One region of the Halomonas sp. BM-2019 genome, then DNA from elsewhere that is predicted to be linked to it. Evidence: predicted binding sites of a transcription regulator. Region 1 holds the regulator's gene; each other region holds the start of a gene.
The links. The regulator LexA, encoded in region 1, represses DNA repair genes until DNA is damaged. The targets are predictions, from matches to a motif close to TACTGTNTANNTANACAGTA.

Region 1 (4,550 bases):
GGCGCCAAGCCCTACCACCAGGCCTTTGAGCGGGGCGTGAAGCTGATCGGCGCCACCTGTCACTATGTCACCGAGGAGCTGGATGCCGGCCCGATCATCGAGCAGGACATCCATCGAGTGAGCCACTGCCACAACCCCGAGGACTTGGTGCGCTTCGGCCGCGACGTGGAGAAGGCGGTGCTGGCCCGCGGCCTGCACTGGCATCTGCAGGACCGGGTGCTGATCCACGGCAACAAGACGGTCGTGTTCGCCTGACCCCGAGCGGAGCCCCGGCATGTCCTTTTCCGAAGCGGTGCTGGCCCCCTGGCTGCTGGGGCTCTGTGCGTTCCTGGCGCTGGCCCAGCGCCCCTGGCGGGCGCTGCTGGACGATACGGCGCTGCAGCACCGTTGGCTCGCCGCCACGGTGGCGGTGCTGCTGATGTGGCAGCTGCGCGCCCAGGCCGTCGACTGGCTCTCCCTGCACCTGATGTTCACGGCGCTGCTGACCCTGGTGTTCAAGGCGCCGCTGGCCCTGCTGTCGATCCTGATCGTCAACCTGGTGGCGGTGCTGACCGGGCGGGTGGCGTGGCCGCTGCTCGGGGTCAACCTGCTGGTGACCGGCGTGGTCCCGGCGCTGGTGATGGTGCTGATCTGGCGACTGGTGGATCGCCGCCTGCCCGACAACCTGATGGTCTTCCTGTTCGTCTGTGGCTTCTTCGGCGCCGCGCTCTCCACCCTGGCGGCGGGTCTCTCGGCGGTGGGCCTGATGCTGCTGGGGGCCAGCGACGCCCACGCCCTCTACCAGGCCCTGGAGTATGCCCGCTTCCTGCCGCTGCTGATGCCCTCCGAGGCCTTCATCACCGGGATGCTGATGGCGATCCTGCTGGTCTATCACCCGAGCTGGGTCGCCACCTTCAACGACCATCGCTATATCGATACGAAATAGCGCCGAGCGCCCTTCGGGCAGTAGCTACAAGCGCCTAGCGCCCAGCAGCTCACTGACGGGCGGCAGGTGGCGAGGGGCGGTGTTGCCGGCACAGACCGGTGGTCCTCACTGTGGGAGGCCGGGTTTCCCGGGCGAAGGCGCCGCAGGCGCCCCGGAGGTGTTGCCGAATCAGACATCTACCGCGGGGAGGCCTCCGGCCTCCATTCGCCCGGCAGAGCCGGCCTCCCACTCCCACTCCGGCTAGGCGCTAGGCGCTAAAACCCCAGCGCCAGCTGGCGCCGTTCGGCCTCGGGCAGCAGCCGGGCGCCGACGCCGAGCAGGCGTACCGGGCGGCGGCCGCGCTCCCAGGCCTGTTCCAGCAGGCGGACGTAGCTCTCGGGACGAGGGGAGAGCCCCCGGCTCTCCAGGGTGGTCAGGCTGAAGTCGTCGAAGCGCACCTTGACCACCAGGCCCGCCAGCGGCGGCTGACCGTGGCGCGCCAGGCGCTCCGCCAGGCGCGCGCAGAGCGGCTCGAGGGCTTCTCGGCAGCTGGCCAGGTCGCGCAGGTCCCGGGCGAAGGTGGTCTCCACGCTGATCGACTTGCGCTCACGCTCGAGGCGTACCGGACGCTCGTCGATTCCCCGGGAGAGCTCGAAGAGCCGTTTGCCGAACTTGCCGAACTCCTCCACCAGGCGGGGCAGTGGCAGGGTGCGAAGCTCGGCGCAGGTGGTGATGCCCAGGGCGTCGAGGCGCGCCCCGGTGGCCGGGCCCACGCCGTGGAGCTTGTTGACCGGCAGCGCCGACAGGAACTCATCGACCCGCTCCGGGGGGATCACCGTCAGGCCGTCGGGCTTCTCCCAGTCGCTGGCGATCTTGGCCAGGAACTTGCTTGGCGCCGCCCCCACCGACAGGGTGATGCCGGTGCGCGCCAGGCACTCCTGCTTGAGCCAGCGGGCCATCCAGGTGGCGCTGCCGGCGAAGCGTTCGACGCCGGTCACATCCAGATAGGCCTCGTCCAGGGAGAGCGGCTCCACCCGAGGGGTGAGCTCGTGGAAGATCGCCTGGATCTGCTGCGACACCGCGCGGTACCTGGCGAAGTCGCCGGGCAGCAGGGTGAGCCGGGGGCAGAGGCGTAGCGCCCGGGCGGTGGGCATCGCCGAGTGGATGCCGAAGGCCCGGGCGGGGTAGTTGCAGGTGGCGATCACCCCGCGCCGCTCGGGACTGCCGCCGATGGCCAGCGGTACCTCCCGGAGCGCCGGGTTGTCGCGCATCTCCACCGCTGCGTAGAAGCAGTCGCAGTCGGCGTGGAGGATCTTCCTGTCAGCCGAGGGCCTGGCCATTGCCGCCACGGATCACGCCCACCCCGATGCCCTCGATCTCCAGCGCCTGGTGGCGCAGGTCCACCTCGATGGGGGGGAAGTCGGGATTCTCGGCGATCAGGGTGACCCGGTGCCCGTCGCGCCGGAAGCGCTTCACCGTCACCTCGTCTTCCAGGCGCGCCACCACGATCTGGCCGTCGCGGACGCGCTCGGTGCGATGCACGGCGAGCAGGTCGCCCTCGAGGATGCCGATCTCCTTCATGGAGAGCCCGCGCACCCTGAGCAGGTAGTCGGCCCGGGGGGTGAAGTACTCGGGGGGCAGGGGGCAGTAGCGATCGATATGCTCGGCGGCCAGGATCGGACTGCCGGCGGCCACCTCGCCGATGATGGGAAGCCCCTGGGCCGGGGCGTCGCCCTCCACGGGGACCTCTTGCTCCGGGGCGGGCAACCGAATGCCCCGGGAGGTGCCGGCGATCATGCGGATCACCCCCTTGCGCTCGAGGGCACGCAGGTGCTCCTCGGCGGCGTTGGGCGAGCGAAAGCCCAGGGCGCGGGCGATCTCGGCCCGGGTCGGGGGATAGCCGAGCTCGTTGATGGTCTTGACGATGAAGTCGTAGACGTTCTGCTGGCGCTGGGTGAGGGGGCGTGCCATGCGACCTCCGGCTGTCGGGTAGTGGCGAATGGGGTCCGCGCTTCTTGTTCAAGTATACAGCATGGAAGTGCATACAGTAAAAGGCGCCGTTTTCCCGCTGTTTTAAACGCGGTCCGACAATGCGAATTGAGCCCGAGGGTCCGGCTCGCGTAGAATCAGGGCACGTTTGAAACGGCTGTTTATAACCAGGAAGACTTAGCAAATGGCTCAGACCGACACCGTCACCCGGATCCTCGACACGGCCGAGGTGCTGTTTGCCGAGCGGGGCTTCGCCGAGACCTCGCTGCGCACCATCACCAGCAAGGCCAGGGTCAACCTGGCCGCGGTGAACTACCACTTCGGCTCCAAGAAGTCGCTGATCCAGGCGGTGTTCGCCCGCTATCTCGACCCCTTCACCGAGCGTTTCCACCGGGCGCTGGACGAGCTGGAAGGGCGCTACGCGGACCAGGTGATCCCCCTGGAGGAGCTGCTGGAGACCATGGCACGCACGGTGCTCGAGGTCCCCGCCGAACGCAACAGCCTCAAGGTCTTCATGCGGCTGCTGGGGCTGGCCTACAGCCAGGCCCAGGGCCACCTGCGTCGCTATATCCAGGAGGAGTACGGCAGCGTCTTCACCCGCTTCACCGAACTGGTGCGCAAGGCCACCCCGGAGCTGCCTGACGCCGAACGCTTCTGGCGGCTGCACTTCGTGCTGGGCACCGTGATCTTCACCCTCTCGGGCCTCGATGCCCTGCGCGATATCGCCGAGAAGGACTATGGTGAACATGTCACGGTGCGCGACCTGATCCGCCGCCTGCGCCCGGTGGTGGTGGCCGCCATGCAGGCCCCGCTGCCAACGCCCTCGGCCGCTACGCCGAGCGTCGTGACCTCCTGATCCCGCCGGGGCGGCGTCGGCGAGTGGCTAGCGGGGTCCCGTGGGTTGAGGGGCCCCGAGCGGCTGTCACTGGCGCGGACTTTGCCCTAGAATCTGCCCCCTTTCACGCCAAGGAACCGATCATGACCCAGACCCTCGGGCCGGTGATGCTGGATCTGGAGGGCCCCGTGCTGACGGCCGAGGAGCGCCAGCTCCTCGGGCGCCCCGAAGTGGGCGGGGTGATCCTCTTCGCGCGCAATACCGAATCCGCAGCCCAGGTGCGGGCCCTGTGCGACGATATCCGGCGGGTGCGCCCCGGCCTGCTGCTGGCCATCGACCAGGAGGGCGGCCGGGTGCAGCGCCTGCGCCAGGATGTGACCCGTCTGCCGGCCATGGCGCGGCTGGGAGATGACTTCGCCAGTCAGCCCGAGGTCATCCGGCGGCTCTGCCAGGACGCCGGCTGGCTGCTGGGCATGGAGATGGCCGCCTGTGGCCTCGACCTCAGCTTCGCTCCGGTGCTGGACGTGGACGACGGCACCTCCACGGTGATCGGCGATCGCAGCTTCTCCGCCGATCCCGAGGCCGTGGCCACCCTGGCCGGCGCCTTCGTCGACGGCCTGCACGAAGCGGGCATGGTCGCCGTGGGCAAGCATTTCCCCGGCCACGGCGGCGTGGCGGCGGACTCCCATCGGGAGCTCCCGGTGGATCCTCGCTCGCTGGCGGCCCTGCGCGAGCGCGACCTGGTGCCCTTCAGCCGCCTGGCCGGCCGGCTGGACGGGGTGATGCCGGCCCATGTGATCTACTCCGCCTTCGACCCGCGGC
Region 2 (5,336 bases), 1.6 Mb from region 1:
GCCTCCAGGGCGTGGCCGAGCTTCTTGCGCATGAAGCCGCTGGTGGTGTAACGGGTCACCCGGGTATAGAAGCGCTCCTCCAGGCCGCGCACCATGGCCGTGTAGGCGCCCAGCACCGCGTCGTCGATGCGGCAGTGGTCGTAGTTGACCACCGCATAGACCCGCCGGCCGAGCGGTGCGAGCCGCGCCTCCACCTCGCGCTCGATGGCGTCCACGTCCGCCGGGGTCGTGATGCGCAGGTTCTCGAAGTCGATGAACAGCACCTCGCCCGCGGCGTCGAGGTGGAAGCGCTGGGCCAGCGGGCGCTCGAGCAGCATCTCGCGCAGCCCCATGGGCGCCTCCTGGAAGATACGCGGGTCCATCGTCGACGGCGGCGTGGGCATCCGCGGCGTGAAGCCCATCTGGGCCAGGATGTCGCGCTCGAGTTCCACCCCCGGGGCGATCTCGACGAGGGCCAGCCCCTCGGGTGTGAGTTCGAACACGCAGCGCTCGGTGACATAGAGCACCGGCTTGCCGTCGGCGGCGGCCAGGGTGCCGCTGAAGGTGCGCTGCTCCACCTCGGCCACGAACTTGGGCTGTCCGCCCTCGGGCAGGCGCAGGGTGCCATCGATCACCTCGAGCGCCTCCTGGCTTGCCGTGAAGGTGCCCATGAACACCACCCGGCGGGCGTTCTGGCTGATGTTGATGAAGCCGCCGGCGCCGGCCAGGCGGCTGCCGAAGCGCGACACGTTGACGTTGCCGGCGACGTCGGCCTGGGCCATGCCCAGGAAGGCGATGTCCAGGCCGCCGCCGTCGTAGAAGTCGAACTGGGCAGGCTGGTCGATGATCGCCTGGGTGTTGAGAGCGGCGCCGAAGTCGAGCCCGCCGGCGGGCAGGCCACCGATCACCCCGGGCTCGGCGGTCAGCGTCACCAGCTCCAGCACCCGCTCTTCGCTGGCCACCGCGCCGACCCCCTCCGGCATGCCGATGCCCAGGTTGACCACGGCGTTGGGCCTGAGCTCGAAGGCGGCGCGACGGGCGATGATCTTGCGCGCCGAGAGGGCCATGGGGGGCGGGGCGGCCATGGGCGTGCGCAGCTCGCCGGAGTAGCCCGGGTGGTAGGGGGTCTGGAAGGTCTGCCAGTGATGCTCGGGTTCGTCGCAGACCACCACGCAGTCCACCAGCACCCCGGGAATGCGCACCGCCTGGGGGGACAGGGTGCCCGGTTCGGCCAGCCGCTCCACCTGCACGATCACCAGGCCACCGGAGTTGCGCACCGCGGTGGCGATGGCCAGCGCCTCCAGCACCAGCGCCTCGCGCTCCATGGTCACGTTGCCCAGGGTGTCGGCGGTGGTGCCGCGCAGCAGCGCCACCTGCAGCGACAGCGCCGGGTAGAAGAGGTACTCAGCGTCGTCGATCGTCATCAGCCGCACGCGCTCCTCGGTGCTGATGGCGTTGATCCGCCCGCCCTCCAGGCGCGGGTCGACGAAGGTGCCGAGTCCCACCCGGGTCAGGGTGCCGGGCCTGCCGGCGGCGATATCGCGGAACAGGTGGGAGATCACCCCCTGGGGCAGGTTCCAGGCCTGGATGCGCCCCTCGATGGCGAGCCGCTGCAGCGCCGGCACCAGGCCCCAGTGGCCGCCGATCACCCGCCCCACCAGTCCCTCGTGGCCCAGGTGGTTGAGGCCGCGGCGCTTGCCATCCCCCTGGCCCGCGGCATAGATCAGGGTCAGGTCGCGGGGTGCGCCGGTCTCCAGGTAGCGCGCTTCCAGGGCCACCGCCAGGTGCTCGGCGAAGCCGATGCCGACGAAGCCGCCGGTAGCCACGGCGTCACCGTCGCGGATCAGCTCCACCGCCTCGCGGGCGGAGACCACCTTGCCCTTGGGGGTGAAGGGGCGGTCGGTGAGCAGCGGGTGGGTGCGACGTGCCATGGCGGGATCCCTCGGCGTGCGTTGTGGTTGTTGTGCTGGGTTGTGGTTGTTGTGCTGGACGGTTGTTGTGCCGGGCGCACTCCGGCGCCCCTGCATGTCACGTTAGCACGCCGCTCCGTCGAGCGAGGGGCATCGAGTCAGGCAGTTGCCAAGTGTTTCGCTCTGTCTGATACTGTATTAAATTACAGTATTTGTCGGAGGTGCCATGTTGCGCTCGCATCGGACGAGGGCCCGCGTTCTCGGTCGGGCCGTCGGTGAGGGGTCGGGACAGCCCCGGCCGCTGATGGGCTGCCGGGTGCGGGCCGGCTTCCCGAGCCCCGCCGACGACCACCTGGACGCCGAGATCGACCTGCACGCCCACGTGGTGAAGCGCCCCGCGGCCACCTACTTCGTGCGCGCCGAGGGGGATTCCATGCTCGGCGACGGCATCCACCACGGCGACCTGCTGGTGGTGGATCGCAGCCTGGAGCCGCTCCCCGGCCGGGTGATCGTCATCGCTTTGGAGGGGGAGCCCACCGTCAAGCGCCTGGAGCGGCGCGGCGGGGCGGTGTGGCTGGTGGCCAGCAACCCGCGCTTCGCGCCGATCCCCCTGGCCGGGCGCGAGTGCGAGGTGTGGGGGGTGGTTACCCATGTGGTGCACGACCTGCTGGGGCGGGTGCCATGATCGCCCTGGTCGATGGCAACAACTTCTACGTGAGCTGCGAGCGGGTCTTCGATCCGCGCCTGGCGGGACGCCCGGTGGGGGTGCTCTCCAACAACGACGGCTGCGTGGTGGCACGCTCCGAGGAGCTCAAGGCGCTGGGCGTGGCCATGGGCGCGCCGCGGCACCTGCTGCCGCCCACCGTGCGCCGCCGGGCGGTGCTGCTTTCCAGCAACTATGCGCTCTACGGCGACATGTCGCGGCGGGTCAACCGGGTGCTGGCGGAGTTCTCGCCGGACGTGGAGCCCTACTCCATCGACGAGAGCTTCGTGGGCTTCGACGGCTTTCCCGTGGAGGCGCTGGAGGTCCACTGTCGGGCGCTGCGCGAGACCGTGGGCCGCTGGACCGGTATCCCGGTGGGGGTGGGGGTGGCGCCGACCCGGGTGCTGGCCAAGCTGGCCAATCGGCTGGCCAAGCGCGAGCCGGCCTTCGAGGGGGTCTGCCGGCTCGACGCCGACGGCGAGGCGACCCGCCGGGCCCTGGCCGCCTGCCCGGTGGAGGCGCTCTGGGGCGTGGCCCGGCGCAGCGCCGAGCGGCTGGCGCTGATGGGGATCACCTCCGCCTGGGCGCTGCGCGAGGCCGACCCGCGCTGGGTGCGCAGCCGCTTCTCGGTGGTGATGGAGCGAATCGTCTGGGAGCTGCGCGGCCGCCCGGCCATCCTGCTCGACGACATGAGCGAGCCGCGCCGGCGCCTGCTGGTCTCGCGCTCCTTCGGGCGGCTCACCGGCGAGCGCCACGAGCTGGAGGCGGCGGTTCGCCAGCACGCCGCCCGGGCCGGCGAGAAGCTGCGCCGCCAGGGCAGCCTGGCCCGGGCGGTCCAGGTGTTCGTGCGCACCTCGCCCTTCCTGGCCGGCGAGCCCCAGTACCGCAACGCCGCCCTGGTGGCGCTGCCCGCGCCCAGCGCCGACAGCCGCGAGCTGCTGGCGGCGGCCCGCCGCGGCCTGGGGGCCATCTTCCTCGAGGGCTACCGCTACCAGAAGTGCGGGGTGATGCTGCTCGACCTGGTGGACGCCGAGCGTGCCCAGCCCTCGCTGCTCGAGACGCCGGCCGATGAGGCGCGCCGCACCCGCAGCCGGCGGCTGATGGCCACCCTGGACCGGCTCAACCGCGAGATGGGCCGCGACACCGTGCGCTTTGGCCTGCCCCGGGAGGGCAATGCCTGGGCGCTGCGCTGCGAGCGGCGCACGCCGCGCTACACCACCCGCTGGAATGAATTGATGCGGGTCAAGACTGGCTGATCAGGGGTCCAGACGTAGGGCGGGGTCTGGGGCCAGCCCGGTGGCGACTCCTCCCAGCTCTCCTGGCGGCCGTAGGGCGTCAGGTCCAGGTAGCTCCACAGGCTGCCCAGGTACTCGACGCCGCGCCGGCCGGTGAAGTAGGTGCGGAATACCCGCTCGCCGTCGCGCAGGAAGACGCTGACCCCGTGGCGCTCGCCGCGGTCGGTGTCCGGGGCGCAGCAGTCGTCGCTGGTCACGCCCATGTCGCGATTGAAGTCGCTGCCCAGGGAGGAGACCCAGGGCGGGTGATGCCAGCCCATGCGGGCCCGGTAGCGCTCGAGCTTGTCCAGGGGCGCACGGGAGACCAGCACCAGGCTGGTGTCGCGGGCGTGCAGGTGGGCGGGGTGGGTCATGGCGTCCACCACCCAGGAGCAGCCGTCGCAGCCCGCCTCCCAGTCGGGGCCGAACATGAAGTGGTAGACGATCAGCTGGCGGCGTCCCGCGAAGAGGTCGAGCAGGGTCAGAGGGCCAGCGGGCCCCTCGAAGGCATAGTCGCCGCGCACCTCGACCATGGGCAGCCGGCGGCGCGCGGCGCTCAGCCGGTCGCGCTCCCGGGTATGGGCCTTCTCCCGGGTGATCTGGGCGTCGAGGGCGGCGCGCCACTCCGCCTCGGAGACGATGGGGGGCAGGGGGGCGGTCATGGGGCGTTCTCCTCTCGGGTCAGGGTGAGCTGCCAGCCGTCTGTTGTCCGACCATAGGGTGTGGATAGGCGCCGTGTCGGCAACGGTCAACCACTCCACACCGATAGCCGAGCCCTATCGAAGCCATTGCCATGGTGATCTTTGACCTAAACTTTGCTTGAGGTCGTATCGTGCATCGCATCGAGCACCCAACAGGAGAGAAGGCGATGAGCGATACGATCAAGGTGGCCGTGATCTACGGCAGCGTGCGGGAAGGACGCTTCGGCGATACCGTGGGGCAGTGGGTGCTGGACCAGGCCCAGCGCCGGGAGGCGTTCGCCCCCATGGTGATCGACCCCGCCGCCTACCGTGCCCGGATCGGCCATGAGGGCGAGCTCAGCCCGACCCTCGAGACGCTGCGCCGCCTGCAGGCACGGCATGTGGCCGCCATTCCCTTCGAGAATCTCGATATCCTGCTGGGCCGCGGCATTGACATCTCTCCCCGGGCCGTGGAGACCAAGCTGATCGGCGCCCGCCGCGGCGGCTACTGTTTCGAACAGAATGCGCTGTTCAAGCGGGTGCTGGAGGCCATCGGCTTCCAGGTGGAGGGGCTGCTGGCACGGGTGCTGTGGATGGCGCCGAGCGATGCACCACCTTCGAGGCTCGCTACGCGCTGAGGAATGCCCGTCTGACGGTGAGGACGCCTGCAGGCGAACAGACCCAGCGGGAACTCGGGGTGGAGGAACTGGAGACGGTGCTGCGCGAGACCTTCGGCCTGCCGGTGGAAGAGAGCTGGCGTGCCATGCTCGAGCATGCCGTGGCGCGCCGC
Region 3 (5,336 bases), 1.2 Mb from region 1:
TCGCGGAAGAAGGCGTCGATGCGCTCGGCCAGCTCGCCCTCGTAGAAGTCGCGCGCCTGGGTCTCCGCGATGCGGCGCAGGGTCCGGGCATGGTCCGGCGACGCCCAGCACTCGCCCGGCCGCGGGGCGCGCCCCTCGGGGGCGAAGGTGTCGAACCAAGACGCGAAGGCGGCGTCGTCGTAGGCCGAGTAGCTCTGGAATGCCTCGGCCCACAGCTGATGGATGACCGGGGTGACCGCAAAGCCCGCCTCGGCCAGGGCGATGGCCGGGGCCAGCAGCTCGGCGAAGGGCAGCCGGCCGAAGCGCTCGGAGAGCGCGACCCAGGCGGCCGGGGCGCCGGGCACGGTGACCGGCAGCAGGCCGTGGTTGGGCATGCTCGCGTGGCCGAGGGCCTTCATGGCCTCGATGCTTGCCGCCTGCGGCGCCGGGCCGCTGGCGTTGAGCCCGTGCAGCTTGCCGTCCAGCCAGACGATGGCAAACACATCGCCGCCGATACCGTTGGAGGTGGGCTCCACCACGGTCAGCGCCGCGGCCGAGGCGATGGCGGCATCCACGGCGTTGCCGCCCCGCTGGAGGATAGTCATGCCTACCTGGGCGGCCAGCGGCTGGGAGGTGGCGACCATGCCGCGGGTGCCGAAGGCGGCCATGCGCCGCGACGGGCTGGGGTAGTAGAGCGCATCGTGTTGCATCGTAAGCTCCTTGAATCGACTCAGGCGTCGCCCTGCCGGGCCATTGTGAGCCAGGGTAGGCGTTGGTGATCGAGAAGTGGCCGGATCGGCCCAGGGGCATCAGCCGAGAAAGAGCCCTCCGTAGAGGAGCGCCCCCAGCACCACCAAGGCGGGGTGGGTGCGAAAGTGCAGCAGGGCGACGGCGGCGGCGGCGCCGATCACCAGGGTGTGGAGCAGACCGGCGCCGCCGAGCCCTTCCAGGAAGAAGCCGAGAGTCAGCCAACCCATCATCAGGGCGATCACCGGGCGCACCCACTGGCTCATGCGCTTGACGCGGGGGGAGTCGCGATGGCGATAGAGCAGCCCCAGGGCGCCCAGCATCAGCAGTAGCGAGGGCACCACCGTGGCCAGCACGGTGACCAGGGCGCCGCCCGCCCCGGCCACCTCGAAGCCGATCTGACCGGCCATCTTGGTGGCGATGGGGGAGGGCAGGGCATTGCCCAGCGCCAGGGTCTCGGCGAATTCCTGGGCGCTCATCCAGCCGTAGCGCCCGACCACCTCCGCCTCGATCAGCGGAATGATGGCGGGGCCGCCGCCGTAGCCGATGATGTTGGGAATGAAGAAGGCGAGGAACAGCTCCCAGTAGATCATGGTCGGGCCTCCGCCGGCCGGCGCCCGGGGCGCAGCAGGGCCGCGGCCAGCAGGGCGCCGATCACCCAGCCGGGGTGCAGCCCCAGGCCGTAGATCAGCCCGCCGGCCACGCCCGCCATGACCAGGCTGATCACCCAGCCCAGCGCCAGGCGCGACTTGTGCCAGAAGTCCAGGGTCAGCTGGGCCAGCATCACCATCACCACCGGCACCACGGCCTGGCCCATGCCGCGGATCCAGGCCACATCGCGGTAGCGGCTGAAGACCCCGAGCAGCAGGATCATGGCGAAGATCATCGGCACGATCACCGCGGCCACGGCGATGGCGCAGCCGCCAAGGCCCGCCACCCGGTAGCCGATGTAGCCGGGCATCTTGGTGGCGATGGGGCCGGGCAGGGTGTTGGCGATGGCCAGGACGTCGGCGAACTCCTCGTCCGTCATCCAGGCGTGGCGCTTGACCACCTCCTGGTGCACCAGGGGGATCATCGAGGGACCGCCGCCGAAGCCGAGCAGGCCGATGCGGGTGAAGGCCCAGAAGAGGGCGCCCAGCGGCGCCTGGGGTTCGGGAGTCATGGGCGATGGCGTTCCGTGTCGGTGGTGGCTAAGGCTAGCTTCGGCGAGCGGCCGGGCCGCTGAGCCGGCTCAGGGCGGGGGCAGCCGCGTCAGCCGCCCGCGCAGCCGGGAGGCGAGCTCGTCGAGGTCGACGGGCCGGTCGCTTGGCCAGCCCACGCTGAGGATCACCCCCTCGGCGGCATAGTCGGCGGCCTCCACGGGGATCTCGTGGGCGGCCAGCCAGGCGCGCGCCTCGGCCTCGCCGGCGAACTCGACCCGAAGGCGTAGCGGGCGGCGCTCCACCAGCTCGCGGCGGGGCAGGTGCTCCAGGCCTTGGGCCACCGCCTGGGCATAGGCGCGGGCGAGCCCGCCGGTGCCCAGCTTGGTGCCGCCGAAGTAGCGGATCACCACGCAGCCCACCTGGCCGAGCCCCGAGCCCTCCAGCGCCTGGAACATGGGGCGGCCCGCGGTGCCGCCCGGTTCGCCGTCGTCGGAGAAGCCGATGGCGGCCTGCTCGCCCGGCGGGCCGGCGATAAAGGCGCTGCAGTGGTGGCTGGCGCCGGGGTGGGCCGCCCGGGCGGCGGCCAGCAGCGCCTCGAAGGCGGCGGGCTCGGGGGCGTGACAGAGCCAGGTGAGGAAGCGGCTGCGTTCCACCTCGATCTCGCTCTCGTGGCGTCCGCCGGGGGGCAGGTCGGGCACGGGGTAGCGCATCAGGCGGCCAGCCCACCCTGGCGCACCACGCCCATTACCAGCCCCAGCACCTGGATGTCGCTGTTCTTCAGGACGATCGGTGCCATGCGCTCGTTGGCGGGTTGCAGGCGCACCCCGGCGCGATCGATATAGAGCTTCTTCAAGGTGACCTCCCGGTTGTTGATCATTACCACCGCCGTCTCGCCGTTCTCGGCGCTCTCCTGGCGCTCGATGATGATCACATCCCCGTCGAAGATGTTGCAATCGATCATGGAGTCGCCGCGCACCCGCAGGGCATAGGTGTTGCGGCGGACCATGCGCCGGGGCACCCGGACGCGGGCGCTGTCCGGGCAGGCCTCGATGGGCAGGCCCGCCGAGACGCTACCGAGCAGCGGAATCTCGATCAGGGCGGCGGCGGCGGTTTCCGTCGCGCCCAGCGGGGCCCAGGACTCGGCGAGGGGGAGGTTGGGACGACGAAGGAGGAAGCGGGGCGTGACCTCGGGCATGGGGGATCTCCTGTCGGCAGCCGCGGGGCTGAATACTGTTGGAATGTACAGTACTTGAGTAGGATAGCAGCGGGTGACGATCTGGCAAGGCGTGCGATCGGCAATCCTCTTGACCGGGGTCAACCGCGATGGGCTGACGCAGCCGCTTATCTGGTAGGAAAACGGCTTTCCGTGTAGAGTCTCGAGCCAAATTACCCATGCCGGAGTGTGCCTTGACCCTGCGCCTGCAAGCCCGACAGCTGGCCTGTGAACGGGATGATCGCTGGCTCTTCGAGAACCTCGATCTGGACATCCGTTCCGGAGAGGTCGTGCGCATCGAAGGCCCCAACGGCAGCGGCAAGACCACCCTGCTCAAGATCCTCTCGGGGCAGCTGGCCGACTACCAGGGCGAGCTGTTCTGGAACGGCGCGCCGATGCGCGAGTCGCGCCAGGCCTTCCTCGAGAGCCTCCTCTACCTGGGGCATGCCCCCGGGGTGAAGGCGGCCCTGACGCCCCTGGAGAACCTGGCCTGGTACCAGGCGCTGGCCGGTGAGCGCGGCAACGAGGCGGTGCGCCTGGCGGCGCTGGAGTCGGTGGGCCTGGTAGGCTTCGAGGATGTACCGGCCGGACAGCTCTCCGCGGGTCAGCAGCGCCGGGTGGCGCTGGCCCGCCTGGAGCTGACCCCGCGCCCCCTGTGGGTGCTCGACGAGCCCTTCACCGCCATCGACCGCGACGGGGTGGCGGCGCTGGAGGAGCGCCTGGTTATCCATGCCCGGGCCGGCGGCTGCGTGCTGGTGACCACCCACCACGAGCTCCGGGAAACGGGCGAGCTGCGGCGCATTCGCCTGGGTCGAGGAGGGCATGCCCATGTCGCTCACTGAGAGCCATCAGCCTGCGGCACAGTGTCGCACCCTGGCCCGGAGGGAACCGGACGGCGGCCTGGCGGTCGCACTCTGGGCGACCCTCAAACGCGACCTGGTGCTGCTGATGCGCCGTCGCAGCGAGGTGTTGAACCCCCTGGTGTTCTTCGCGCTGGTGATCACCCTGTTCCCGATCGGCATCTCGCCGGATCCGGAGTTGCTGGCCACCATCGCCCCGGGCCTGCTGTGGGTGGCGGCGCTGCTGGCGGCGCTGCTCTCCCTGGACAGCCTGTTTCGCGGCGACTATGACGACGGCTCCCTGGAACAGCTGCTGCTCACGCCGCAGCCGCTGCCCCTGCTGGCGCTGGCCAAGGTGGCGGTGCACTGGCTGCTGACCGGCCTGCCGCTGGCGCTGATGGCGCCGGTGCTAGGGATCATGCTCTCGCTGCCCGCCGGCAGCTATCTGGTGCTGGCGCTCTCGCTGGCCCTGGGTACCGCCAGCCTGAGCCTGATCGGCGCCATCGGCGCGGCGCTCACCGTGGGGCTCTCCCGCGGGGGGGTGCTGCTGTCGCTGCTGGTGCTGCCGCTCTATATCCCGGTGCTGATCTTCGGTGCCGGCGCCGTGCAGGCGGCGATCCTCGGCGACGGGGCCGCGGCCCACCTGGCCATCCTGGGCGCCCTGCTGGCCCTGGCGCTGATGCTGGCGCCCTGGGCCATCGCGGCGTCGCTGCGTATCAGTATCAACGGTTGAGAGGTGGAGGCATGTGGGCCTTTATTAACAAGTTACGCTCCCCCAAGTGGTTCTATGCCATCAGCGCCAGGCTGCAGCCCTTCTTCTGGCTCGCCGCGACGGCGTTGATCCTGGTCGGCAGCGTCTGGGGCCTGGCCTTCGCGCCCGCCGACTACCAGCAGGGCAACAGCTTCCGCATCATCTACGTCCACGTGCCGTCGGCCTTCCTGGCGCAGTCGATCTTCGTCTCCATGGCGGTGTGTGGCCTGGTCTACATGGTCTGGAAGATCAAGGTGGCCGATATGGCCGCGGCCATGATGGCCCCCCTGGGGGCGGCCATGACCTTTGTCGCGCTCTTCTCCGGCGCGGTGTGGGGTGTGCCCACCTGGGGCACCTGGTGGATGTGGGACGCGCGCCTCACCTCCATGCTGATCCTGCTGTTCCTCTACCTGGGGGTGATCGCCCTGCGCGGCGCCTTCGCCAGCCGCGACAGCGCCTCCCGGGCCGCCTCGGTGCTGGCCATGGTGGGGGTGATCAATATCCCGATCATCAAGTACTCGGTGGACTGGTGGTACACCCTGCACCAGCCGGCCACCTTCAACATCACCGGTCGCGTCGGCATGCCCATGGAGATGTGGGCGCCGCTGCTGATCATGGTGCTGGGCTTCTACAGCTTCTTCATCGCCCTGACCCTGATGCGCACC

Region 2: a site for LexA is predicted at 2,081-2,100, ahead of umuD (translesion error-prone DNA polymerase V autoproteolytic subunit). Genes of this name have one in related genera too.
Region 3: a site for LexA is predicted at 3,097-3,116, ahead of J5F18_RS18875 (S24 family peptidase). Genes of this name have one in related genera too.

What each region holds. Positions count from the first base shown of each region.
Region 1 covers NZ_CP071922.1:2,618,080-2,622,629, reverse strand. The annotation lists partial or broken gene J5F18_RS13120 (formyltetrahydrofolate deformylase) at 1-255, shown strand, start outside; gene J5F18_RS13115 (energy-coupling factor ABC transporter permease) at 275-925, shown strand; gene dinB (DNA polymerase IV) at 1,180-2,244, opposite strand; gene lexA (transcriptional repressor LexA) at 2,225-2,875, opposite strand; gene J5F18_RS13100 (TetR/AcrR family transcriptional regulator) at 3,078-3,749, shown strand; partial or broken gene nagZ (beta-N-acetylhexosaminidase) at 3,872-4,550, shown strand, end outside.
Region 2 covers NZ_CP071922.1:1,060,195-1,065,530, forward strand. The annotation lists partial or broken gene J5F18_RS05380 (CoA-transferase) at 1-1,910, opposite strand, end outside; gene umuD (translesion error-prone DNA polymerase V autoproteolytic subunit) at 2,116-2,574, shown strand; gene J5F18_RS05390 (Y-family DNA polymerase) at 2,571-3,848, shown strand; gene J5F18_RS05395 (DUF899 domain-containing protein) at 3,803-4,528, opposite strand; gene J5F18_RS05400 (arylamine N-acetyltransferase) at 4,735-5,184, shown strand.
Region 3 covers NZ_CP071922.1:3,808,966-3,814,301, reverse strand. The annotation lists gene J5F18_RS18895 (gamma-glutamyltransferase family protein) at 1-689, opposite strand, end outside; gene J5F18_RS18890 (chromate transporter) at 789-1,319, opposite strand; gene J5F18_RS18885 (chromate transporter) at 1,316-1,888, opposite strand; gene J5F18_RS18880 (YigZ family protein) at 1,958-2,578, opposite strand; gene J5F18_RS18875 (S24 family peptidase) at 2,578-3,063, opposite strand; gene ccmA (cytochrome c biogenesis heme-transporting ATPase CcmA) at 3,276-3,923, shown strand; gene ccmB (heme exporter protein CcmB) at 3,910-4,653, shown strand; gene J5F18_RS18860 (heme ABC transporter permease) at 4,665-5,336, shown strand, end outside.